DNA from 2 places in the Pseudoalteromonas sp. JB197 genome. Region 2 is predicted to be linked to the other one. Evidence: predicted binding sites of a transcription regulator. Region 2 holds the regulator's gene; the other holds the start of a gene.
What was found. The regulator ArgR, encoded in region 2, controls arginine synthesis, uptake and breakdown. The targets are predictions, from matches to a motif close to ANTGAATANNTATTCANT.

Region 1: a site for ArgR is predicted at 3,705-3,722, ahead of CIK86_RS18430 (arginase family protein). Genes of this name have one in related genera too.

The regions. Positions count from the first base shown of each region.
Region 1 covers NZ_NRGZ01000002.1:731,759-736,725, reverse strand. Annotated here, with positions in the region: gene ppc (phosphoenolpyruvate carboxylase) at 1-1,502, shown strand, start outside; gene cdd (cytidine deaminase) at 1,622-2,551, shown strand; gene udp (uridine phosphorylase) at 2,582-3,340, opposite strand; gene CIK86_RS18430 (arginase family protein) at 3,758-4,867, shown strand.
Region 2 covers NZ_NRGZ01000001.1:50,503-55,469, reverse strand. Annotated here, with positions in the region: gene cgtA (Obg family GTPase CgtA) at 1-83, opposite strand, end outside; gene rpmA (50S ribosomal protein L27) at 314-571, opposite strand; gene rplU (50S ribosomal protein L21) at 588-899, opposite strand; gene ispB (octaprenyl diphosphate synthase) at 1,322-2,293, shown strand; gene mdh (malate dehydrogenase) at 2,397-3,329, opposite strand; gene argR (transcriptional regulator ArgR) at 3,556-4,023, shown strand; gene CIK86_RS00215 (Dyp-type peroxidase) at 4,039-4,938, opposite strand.

The sequences.
Region 1 (4,967 bases), on a different contig from region 2:
ATCGTATTAATAGTTTTGGTTTGCGGTTAGCTAAATTAGATGTACGCCAAGATTCATCGCGCCATGGTGATGTGTTTTCAGAGCTTACGCGTTACTTAGGTTTGGGCGATTACAACCAATGGCAAGAGCAAGACAAACAAGCCTTTTTACTCACTGAGCTTAACTCGCGCAGGCCGCTAATACCTAAGCGTTGGCAGCCAAGCCCAGAGGTACAAGAAGTACTCGACACCTTTGACGTGATTGCACAGCAAGACGAGCAAACATTTGGCTTATATATTATTTCGATGGCGCGCACAGCCTCCGATATTTTAGCGGTACAATTGCTGTTAAAAGAAAGTGGTTGTAGCTTTAAATTACCGGTTGCGCCGTTATTTGAAACCTTAGATGATTTAAATGATGGCCACAATGTTATTACTACTTTGTTGGATAATGACTGGTACAGAGGCCAAATTAACAATACCCAAAACGTCATGATAGGTTACTCAGACTCAGCAAAAGACGCCGGTATGATGGCAGCTGGTTGGGCGCAGTACGAAGCAATGGATAAGCTAGTGCAATTGGCCGACAAACGCGGCATAGAGCTGGTGTTATTTCATGGCCGTGGCGGTACGGTAGGGCGAGGTGGCGCACCTGCTGCACAAGCCCTACATTCACAACCACCGGGGTCATTAAAAGGTGGTTTGCGAGTAACTGAGCAAGGCGAGATGATCCGCTTTAAATTTGGTTTACCCGATGTTGCGCTACAAAGCTTAAATATTTACGCCGGCGCTGTACTGCAAAGTAATTTATTACCACCGCCAGAGCCTAAACCACAATGGCGCGAAGTAATGGCTTTGATCAGCGAAGAGTCGTGTGAGCATTATCGTAACGTGGTACGCCACGATGAAGACTTTGTACCTTATTTTAGAATGGCAACCCCAGAGCTTGAGCTTTCTAAACTGCCGCTTGGCTCGCGCCCTGCAAAACGAAACCCTACAGGTGGGGTCGAAAGTTTGCGGGCAATACCATGGATTTTTGCATGGAGCCAAAATCGTTTAATGTTACCTGCGTGGTTAGGCGCATTAACAGGATTACAAGCGGCCTTGGCAAAATACGGCGTTGAAACCTTGCAAGAAATGAGCTTACAATGGCCATTTTTTAGATCGCGCCTAGAAATGCTCGAAATGGTATTTAGTAAGGCCGACAGCTGGTTAAGTGAGCATTACGATAACGCGCTGGTGGAAGATATGTACAAACCACTTGGTGTTACCTTGCGCAAAGAGCTCGCTGAAGCGATTAGTTTAGTACAGTCGCTTAGCCCGCAAAAAAGCTTATTGGCCGATCAGCCATGGATCAAAGAGTCAATTGCGCTGCGTAACCCTTATACCGATCCGCTTAATGTGTTGCAGGTAGAGTTACTTCGCCGTGCGCGGTCAAGCGACAACGGCAGTGAAGGCGATATAGATAACGCGTTAATGATCACCATGACCGGCATAGCAGCAGGTATGCGCAATACTGGTTAATGGCTAAATAAAAATAAGGGGATTGCGCAGCGCCGTAACCCCTTATTTTATGCATATGCGCTGGCATTTTATGCGCTAACCTTTTAAACTACTTAGCCATTGAATAAAAAAATTATATTATGGCTTCTGCAACCTTTTTAGTACAAGCAAACACCGCACTAAGTAATACCCACATCTCTTTAAGCGTAGCGCAAACACAGGCTTTACGTAGCCAATTAAAAACCCAGCGCGGTATTTTAAACGCAAATAATATTAACCAACTATGCGCGCAACTTAATGTAACAAACGACGCCTTATTACAAGGTTTAGTGCCTTTAGCGTCTGAGTTTGCGGTAGCACCCATATCGAACTTTCATGTAGGTGCAATCGTTAAAGCACTTGATGAAAGCGGCGAGGTTAATTTTTACTTTGGTGCTAATGCCGAGTTTAACCGCCAAGCACTTAGTTTAGTGGTGCACGCAGAGCAGTCTGCAATTAATAATGCTTGGTTAAATGGCGCGAAAAAAATACTAAAAATAGCGATTAGTGACGCACCTTGTGGTTATTGCCGCCAATTTATGAACGAATTAGCTGATGCGCGTGAATTTGATATTTTACTGCCCGAGCAGCAATTTAAACTTGCAGACTTGTTACCGCATTCGTTTGGCCCCACCGATTTAGGCAATCAGTACAGCTTATTTAATCCAGCCCCGCAGGCTCGCTCATTTAATAATACAGAAGTAGAGCAACAGCTGGCAGCCTATGCGTTAGCAGCTTATGTACCGTATAGCCAAAACTACAGCGCAGTAAAAATCACTACGTTTAACAACGGTGACTTTTATGGCAGTTACGCAGAAAACGCTGCATACAGCCCTAGCTTATCGCCATTGCAAAGTGCATTAAGTCAGTTGTTTTTAGCTGGTTTGAGTTTTGATCAACATACCGTAAAGGGAATAACACTGTTAGAAACCGCTGGTCATGAAAACCAAGCAGGAGTGGCTCAAGCAGTGTTAGCAAGCTTTGTAAACTTGCCACCACTTGAGCTAATTAGTGCGCCATTAAGTGAGTAACTTGGCAAACTGACACACTAAAAAGTACTGTTACTTAGCGAGCAGTACTTTAGCGGCTTCTAATACTACCGCAACTGATTTTCTTTCAATTTCGCCGTGGTCAACATTAGGAATTTCTTGGCGAGTACGATTAACTAATACACCGGCTACGCACGCTGCTTGTAAACCAAGTGCCGCACACATAGTAAATAAGGTTGCCGATTCCATTTCGTAGTTCATCACCCCCAATTTTTGCCACTCTTCGCAGCTGCCTTGTAACGACTTTGGCACATAACCAGAGTGTGTATCGTAACGCTCTTGCCCTGGGTAAAATGTGTCGCTTGATGCAGTAATACCAATATGAAAATCGATATTAAGGTTTTCACAGGCTTTAACCATAGCTTGGGTAGCAAAAAAGTCAGATACCGCAGGGTAGCTAAGCGGCGCAAAATGCTGGCTTGCACCATCTAAACGCACAGAGGCTTGGCTAATTAAAATATCGCCTTCGTTAATGTGTGGTTGAATTGCGCCAGTAGTACCAATACGCAAAAAGCTGTGCACGCCAAGTTGGGCTAATTCTTCAACGGCAATCGACGTCGATGGACCGCCAATACCGGTAGAGCATATAACCACAGAATGGCCATTAAGCTCACCTAAATAAACATGAAATTCACGCGTTTTAGCCAGGCAAGTTGGGTTATCTAAAAATTGCGAAATACGTGCAGCACGATCCGGATCGCCCGGAACAATAGCCAGTTTTGCACCTTTAAGATCGTCAATACATAACCCTAAGTGAAATACCTTTTCCATAACTAAGCCTTTATAAAATTACTATCAATTTAGCATCATTACTATAATTGTTTGTTTAGTACAGGACGTATGTCCGTGTTGATTTGTTTTGATTTATTCACCCACATTGAATATTCAAGCATATATTAAAGTTACCCGTAAAATGAGGCGGTTGACTTGTATAGGCAGACATTATATTGATCGTCTAAAGTAATCAGTAAATTATCATAAACAACAGGCACATTTACACTAAGTTGTTTTTATTCATATGGTTAGTTGTTATTTTTTGGATGGTATATACATTAGTGAAGCAAGGCTAATTTAACGTTAGTTTGCTTTTAGCAAGCAGTACTAATGTTATTGTTAGTATTTAAATATTAGCAATTTTGCATAACTAATCAGTACCACGCAAAACATATAGATTTATAAGGGTTTACCATGAGCACCGAATTTCAGGAATTTAAAAGCAAAATTGAGCATTGTTTGTGCGCACCAGGTGATGGTGTATATACAGTTAACACTGCAAAAGAGCGCAAAGCTGCATTAAGAAACAAGCTTTATGGGCAAACCGAAAACATTGGCCCATTATGGCGTGAGTCGCTTAACGAGTTACCCAATTCGCCGCATAAAGCGGTAATGCTAGGTATTAGCTCAGATTGTGGCGGCGGTATTTTACGTGGCGCAAACTGGGGGCCGTTATTTTTACGCTCAGCATTACTCGATCAGCAACCTCAGTGCCGCTCATTCGATTTAGGCGACGTACGCGTTATTCCTCATTTATTACATGATAAATACTTAAACAAAGCCACTATAACCAATTGTCAAAAAGCATTATACGGCAACGAAAATAACGACTATTACGTTAGCCCACTGTCGATCACTGAAGATGTATGCGACAGCTTTTATGCAACATTTGAAAATAAAGGCATTTTTGGTATTGGCGGCGATCATTCAATTAGTTACCCATTAACAAAAGCGTATTTAAAAGCTAAGCGCACACAAGGCAAGCGTACCGCAATTATTCATTTTGATGCCCATACCGACTTATTGGTTGAGCGCTTAGGCATTGATTTATGTTTTGGCTCTTGGTGTACGCATATTTTAGAGTTTTTACCTGCGCCACATCATTTAATTCAATTTGGTATTCGTTCAAGCGGTAAACCGAAAGAGCATTGGGAAAGCACCTTTGGTGTTAAACAACATTGGGCGCATGAAATTATAGAGCGCGGTGCAGCAGCCGTTGCCGCAGATGCCATTGCGCAGCTTAAAGCCGACAACGTTGACGAAGTGTATGTTAGCTTTGATATTGACGCCCTTGATGAAAAATATGCCTCTGCAACAGGCACACCAGAGGCAAACGGCTTAACGCCACAGCACGCACTGGATATTTTATCAGCCATAGCCGATGAATTTCCGATCACCGGTGCCGATATGATGGAAATTGCGCCTTTTACCGACAGCTCGCTAGTAGGGCAGTCAAGTTCAGAAACCACCTTACGAGAAGGCGCTAAAATTTCGGCGTTTTTGATTAGTGCGATGAACAAGTAATCTTAAAGCAGGTCGAAAGGCCTGCTTATTATATTGATAATAAAAGCCTTTTAATAAATATTAAATTTAAATTGCCCCGTTTAAAAAAGCGACTATAATC
Region 2 (4,967 bases):
TATTTTTCACGACGGAAAGACACGATACCGGCGCCACCGTCTCCAGCTTCTACGCGAATTTCTACTTCATCTACAAACTTCATGATTACTCACTTTAGGGATTGGCTTGTTAATAACACTATTATATACCCAAGCCAACTTAATACCAATTGGCATAAATATTTGAACCATTTTACGAATTAGATCGCTCTATAACTTCGTTAAAGAGCCCGCTACTTAAACCCATAGGTATAATTGCAGGCTTGGGTATATATTGTAAAATAATGAAAACAAAAAACCCCGCAAAGGCGGGGTTTTTTAACTATCTTACTGATTACTCAGTTACGATAGTTACGTATTTACGGTTTAAAGGACCTTTTTGTTCAAACTGAACTTTACCATCTGCTTTTGCGAAGATAGTGTGGTCTTTACCGATACCTACGTTTGTACCAGGGTGGAAACGAGTTCCACGCTGACGAACAATGATGCTACCCGCTAGAACTGATTCGCCACCAAAACGCTTAACACCTAGGCGTTTGCTTTCTGAATCGCGACCGTTACGAGTACTACCAGCTGCTTTTTTATGTGCCATTTCTAAGTACCTCTAATTAAGCGCTAATGCCAGTGATTTTAACTTCTGTGAACCATTGACGATGGCCCATTTGCTTACGAGAATGCTTACGGCGTCTAAATTTAACAACCTTAATCTTCTCACCGCGACCATGTGAAACAACCTCAGCTGTTATCTTACCACCGTTTACGAACGGTACACCAATCTCGATTTTCTCACCATCAGCAACTAAAAGTACTGAATCAAATTCTACTGCTGCACCAGTTTCAACGTCTAATTTTTCAAGACGAATCGTTTGACCTTCAGTCACACGATGCTGTTTACCACCACTTTGGAAAACCGCGTACATAATTAACTCCGTCTGTGCGCCCTCAAATCGACGCAACTAAAATATTCTTCGATAGGGCGCGAAGTTTACGCTACGGCGTAATAACTAGCAAGCCTATTTTGTAATTAAAATGAATAAAAAGTAGCTGCATTGAGAGCAATTCAATATTTCCCCTATTTTATATTAAATAGCCCTTTTGCCAAGCGCTTTTTCACGATTAGTGAAAATAATTTGCCTTAGCTAAACACACACTACAACGGATAATAAATAAACATAAATTACAGCACACTTTGTACACTAATCAATCAGCTATCTCTCGTATTTAAGTGCTAATTAGCGATGTTAACCGTGTTTTTTCAGGGAATCGTCACAAAATATCGAGCTAGTGCTTTTTTTGTTGTACAATCTGCGCCGTTCACACATAAAAATTGGCTCGGAGATCAATGGATATAAAAGCTATCCAGGCGTTAATCGAAAACGATATGAATGACGTCAATCAACTTATACATGCGCAAATGCGCTCAGATGTGGCGTTAGTTAACCAACTTGGCTTGTATATTGTAAACAGTGGCGGCAAGCGCGTGCGCCCAATGTTGGCAATACTAGCGGCCAGAGCATTGGGTTATCAGGGTAAAGATCATATTACACTTGCAACTATTGTTGAGTTTATTCATACCGCAACACTATTACATGATGATGTTGTTGATGAATCTAACTTACGCCGAGGCACGCCTACAGCAAATGCTGAGTTTGGTAATGCTGCCAGCGTATTAGTGGGCGACTTTATTTACACTCGTTCATTTCAGCTCATGGTTGGCCTTGGTAAAATGCAGGTAATGCAAGTGCTTGCAGATGCAACTAACATTATTGCTGAAGGTGAAGTATTACAGTTAATGAACTGTAATGACCCCGACACCACTGAAGCCAGCTATATGCAGGTTATTTACTCTAAAACCGCTAAGCTATTTGAAGCCGCTACAGGCCTTGCGGCCATTATTACTGAGCAAAACCAAGCCACGCTTGATGCGCTTAACCTATACGGCATGCATTTAGGTACTGCGTTTCAGCTCGTTGATGACGTACTTGATTACAACGCAGATGCAGATCAATTAGGTAAAAATATTGGTGATGATTTAGCCGAAGGGAAACCAACTCTGCCGCTTATTTATGCAATGCAACATGGTAATGAGCAGCAAACACAGCTGATCCGTGACGCTATAGAGCACAGTAATGGCATGGATCATCTTGAAGAAATTTTAGCGGCACTTAAACAAACCAATGCGCTTGAATTTACGATGCAAAAGGCCGAACTTGAAGCCGACAAAGCCATTGCTTGCTTAGACTTTTTAGCTGAGTCTGAATATAAACAAGCACTTGTGAGCCTTGCCCGTATTGCAGTTGATCGCGATCACTAACTTTACTGCCTTTATGTGTAGCTAACCTGGGTGCAGGTTAGCTAAATTCCGAGCAATAAAAAAGCCTGCAAACGCAGGCTTTTTTGTCACTTGATTTTGGCTATTACGCCATGAAATCAACACCTTCTTTGATGTCTTTTTTCAGTGTTTCAAGCATGTCATTTTTTGCTTTTGTTTCAAATGCGCTTAGTTCGCCGTAAGAAAGAATTTCTTCTACGCCGTTTTTACCTAAACGTACTGGGTGTGCAAAGTACTCCGCATCGCCATTTTCAACAGCAACGTACGCGTAATCTACAACGTCTTCACCTTGTAGGCCTTTAACTAAAGACATACAAAAACGAGCTGCAGCTGCACCCATTGATAAAGTAGCTGAACCGCCACCCGCTTTAGCATTTACAACTTCAGTACCCGCATTTTGGATACGTGGAGTAAGTGCTGCAACTTCTTCATCTGTAAAGCTCACGCCTTCAACTTGAGAAAGTAGAGGTAAAATAGTAGTACCTGAGTGGCCACCGATTACAGGAACTTTAACAGTTGCTACGTCTACGCCTTTAAGTTCAGCAACAAATGCTTCTGAACGAATAACGTCAAGCGTAGTAATACCAAATACGCGTTTAGCGTCGTAAGTACCTGCTTTTTTAAATACTTCAGCAACAATTGGTACAGTGCCGTTTACTGGGTTAGTAATAATACCTACTAACGCTTTAGGACAACTTGCAACTATGCCTTCTGCTAACGTTTTGATGATGCCAGCATTTACATTAAATAAATCTGCACGATCCATACCTGGCTTACGTGGCATGCCAGCAGGAATAAGTACGATATCAGCATCTTTAAGCGCTTCATTTAACGCATCAGCGCCAAAGCCAGCTACTTTAACCGCTGTAGGGATATGAGATAGATCAACCGCAACACCTGGAACTACTGGTGCAACATCATATAGTGATAATTCAGAACCAGCTGGTAAGCCTGTTTTTAATAATAAAGACAACGCTTGACCGATACCGCCTGCAGCACCTAATACAGCAACTTTCATTGGAATTCTCCGTGATTTGAGGTAGGAAATATTTATGGCTCTAAGATAAAGAAATTAGCGACTAAAAACAAATTTATCCTGCCTATTTTCGTAATATTTTAGACCATAGTTGTAAAAACATTTGGCCTGAATACAGTAAACTGGCAAGTTAAATAAACAACTGCTGTATAATTATTCGTTTTTGTGTAGAATTTGCGGCATGGATAATAAAAAGCAAATAAAAACTATGCAACCACAAGACAAACAGGAAGCGTTAGTAAAAGCATTTAAAGCGCTTTTAAAAGAAGAAAACTTTGGTTCTCAAGGCGATATAGTAGATTCGTTAAAAGAGCAAGGTTTTGACAATATAAGCCAAAGTAAAGTGTCGCGCATGCTTAGTAAGTTTGGCGCGGTACGAACGCGCAATGCCAAACAAGAAATGGTGTATTGCTTGCCAGCAGAAATGGGCGTACCCACAGCAAAAAGCCCGTTGCGCCAGCTTGTTATTGATATAATGCATAACGAAATGATGATTATTATCCGTACCAGCCCAGGCGCGGCTCAGCTTATTGCGCGTTTACTTGACTCATTAGGTAAAGCCGATGGCGTGTTAGGTACTATAGCTGGCGACGACACTATTTTTATTGCCCCAGCTAAAATATCTGAAATAGACTTAACCCTAGAGCGGGTACGTATTTTATTTGATACGGTTTAGTATTTAAAACACGCGTTATAACTGTTTTAAAAACCCAACTGACGGTGCAAAAAACGCAGACCCCATATCGGCTTGAGTAAAATCAAGCCAATGATCATAGCACTCCCCCTCACCTAAACGACTTTTTAATACCTGTTCAAATGCGGTTCCACTGGCCGAGCAAGTAATTGACAGCATTCCTTGCTCGTAAACATCGCCATAAGGCATGCCTTGATTAAGTAATATTGGCTGGCCTTGCTCATCTTTTAATTCACTGCGTTGTGCATGGCTGGTTTCAAGCGCTGGGGCTATAAGAGTGTTGTCTAAGCGAGTGCGACCTATTATTTGCTCTTGCTCATCTAGCGATAGATGCTGCCATACGCTTAGATCGTGCTTATAACGTTGCACATGAATATAACTGCCTTGATCCTCAAAGCTACCTGGTTTATTTATTAACGCCGTTGCCCGCTTTTGTCGGCCATGCGGCATTTTGCCACCATAAATAAAACCATTGAAATCGCGACCATCTAAAAATCTAAAATTACGAATTTGTTCCACCAGCTCTACGTCTGGTGCAAATAACTTTAAAATTTGCAGTGCAAATAAATGATTAACGTCTTCGCGGTCTGAACGTATTTGCACAAACAAATCACACGGCTGCACGCTCATTGCGTGTTCATTATGATTTATATTAGGAAAGCTTTGTAGTTCACTGGGGATATACTCTGGCAAAATATGCGGCCAATACTGTGCACCAATAGCCACCATACAAGAAAGCATAGATTCAGAAAACTGATCGCTAAACTCTTCCTCAATAGCGCTTACTTGCTTGAGCTTTGTACGTAATGACTCATCTTGGCCATCAAACACATTAAAAAATAAATGCAAACCGTGTAAGTTTGCTTCAGCACAAATCCCTGATTGCGCTTGTGCCATTGTTATTCCTTAGCTTATAAATAGATAAA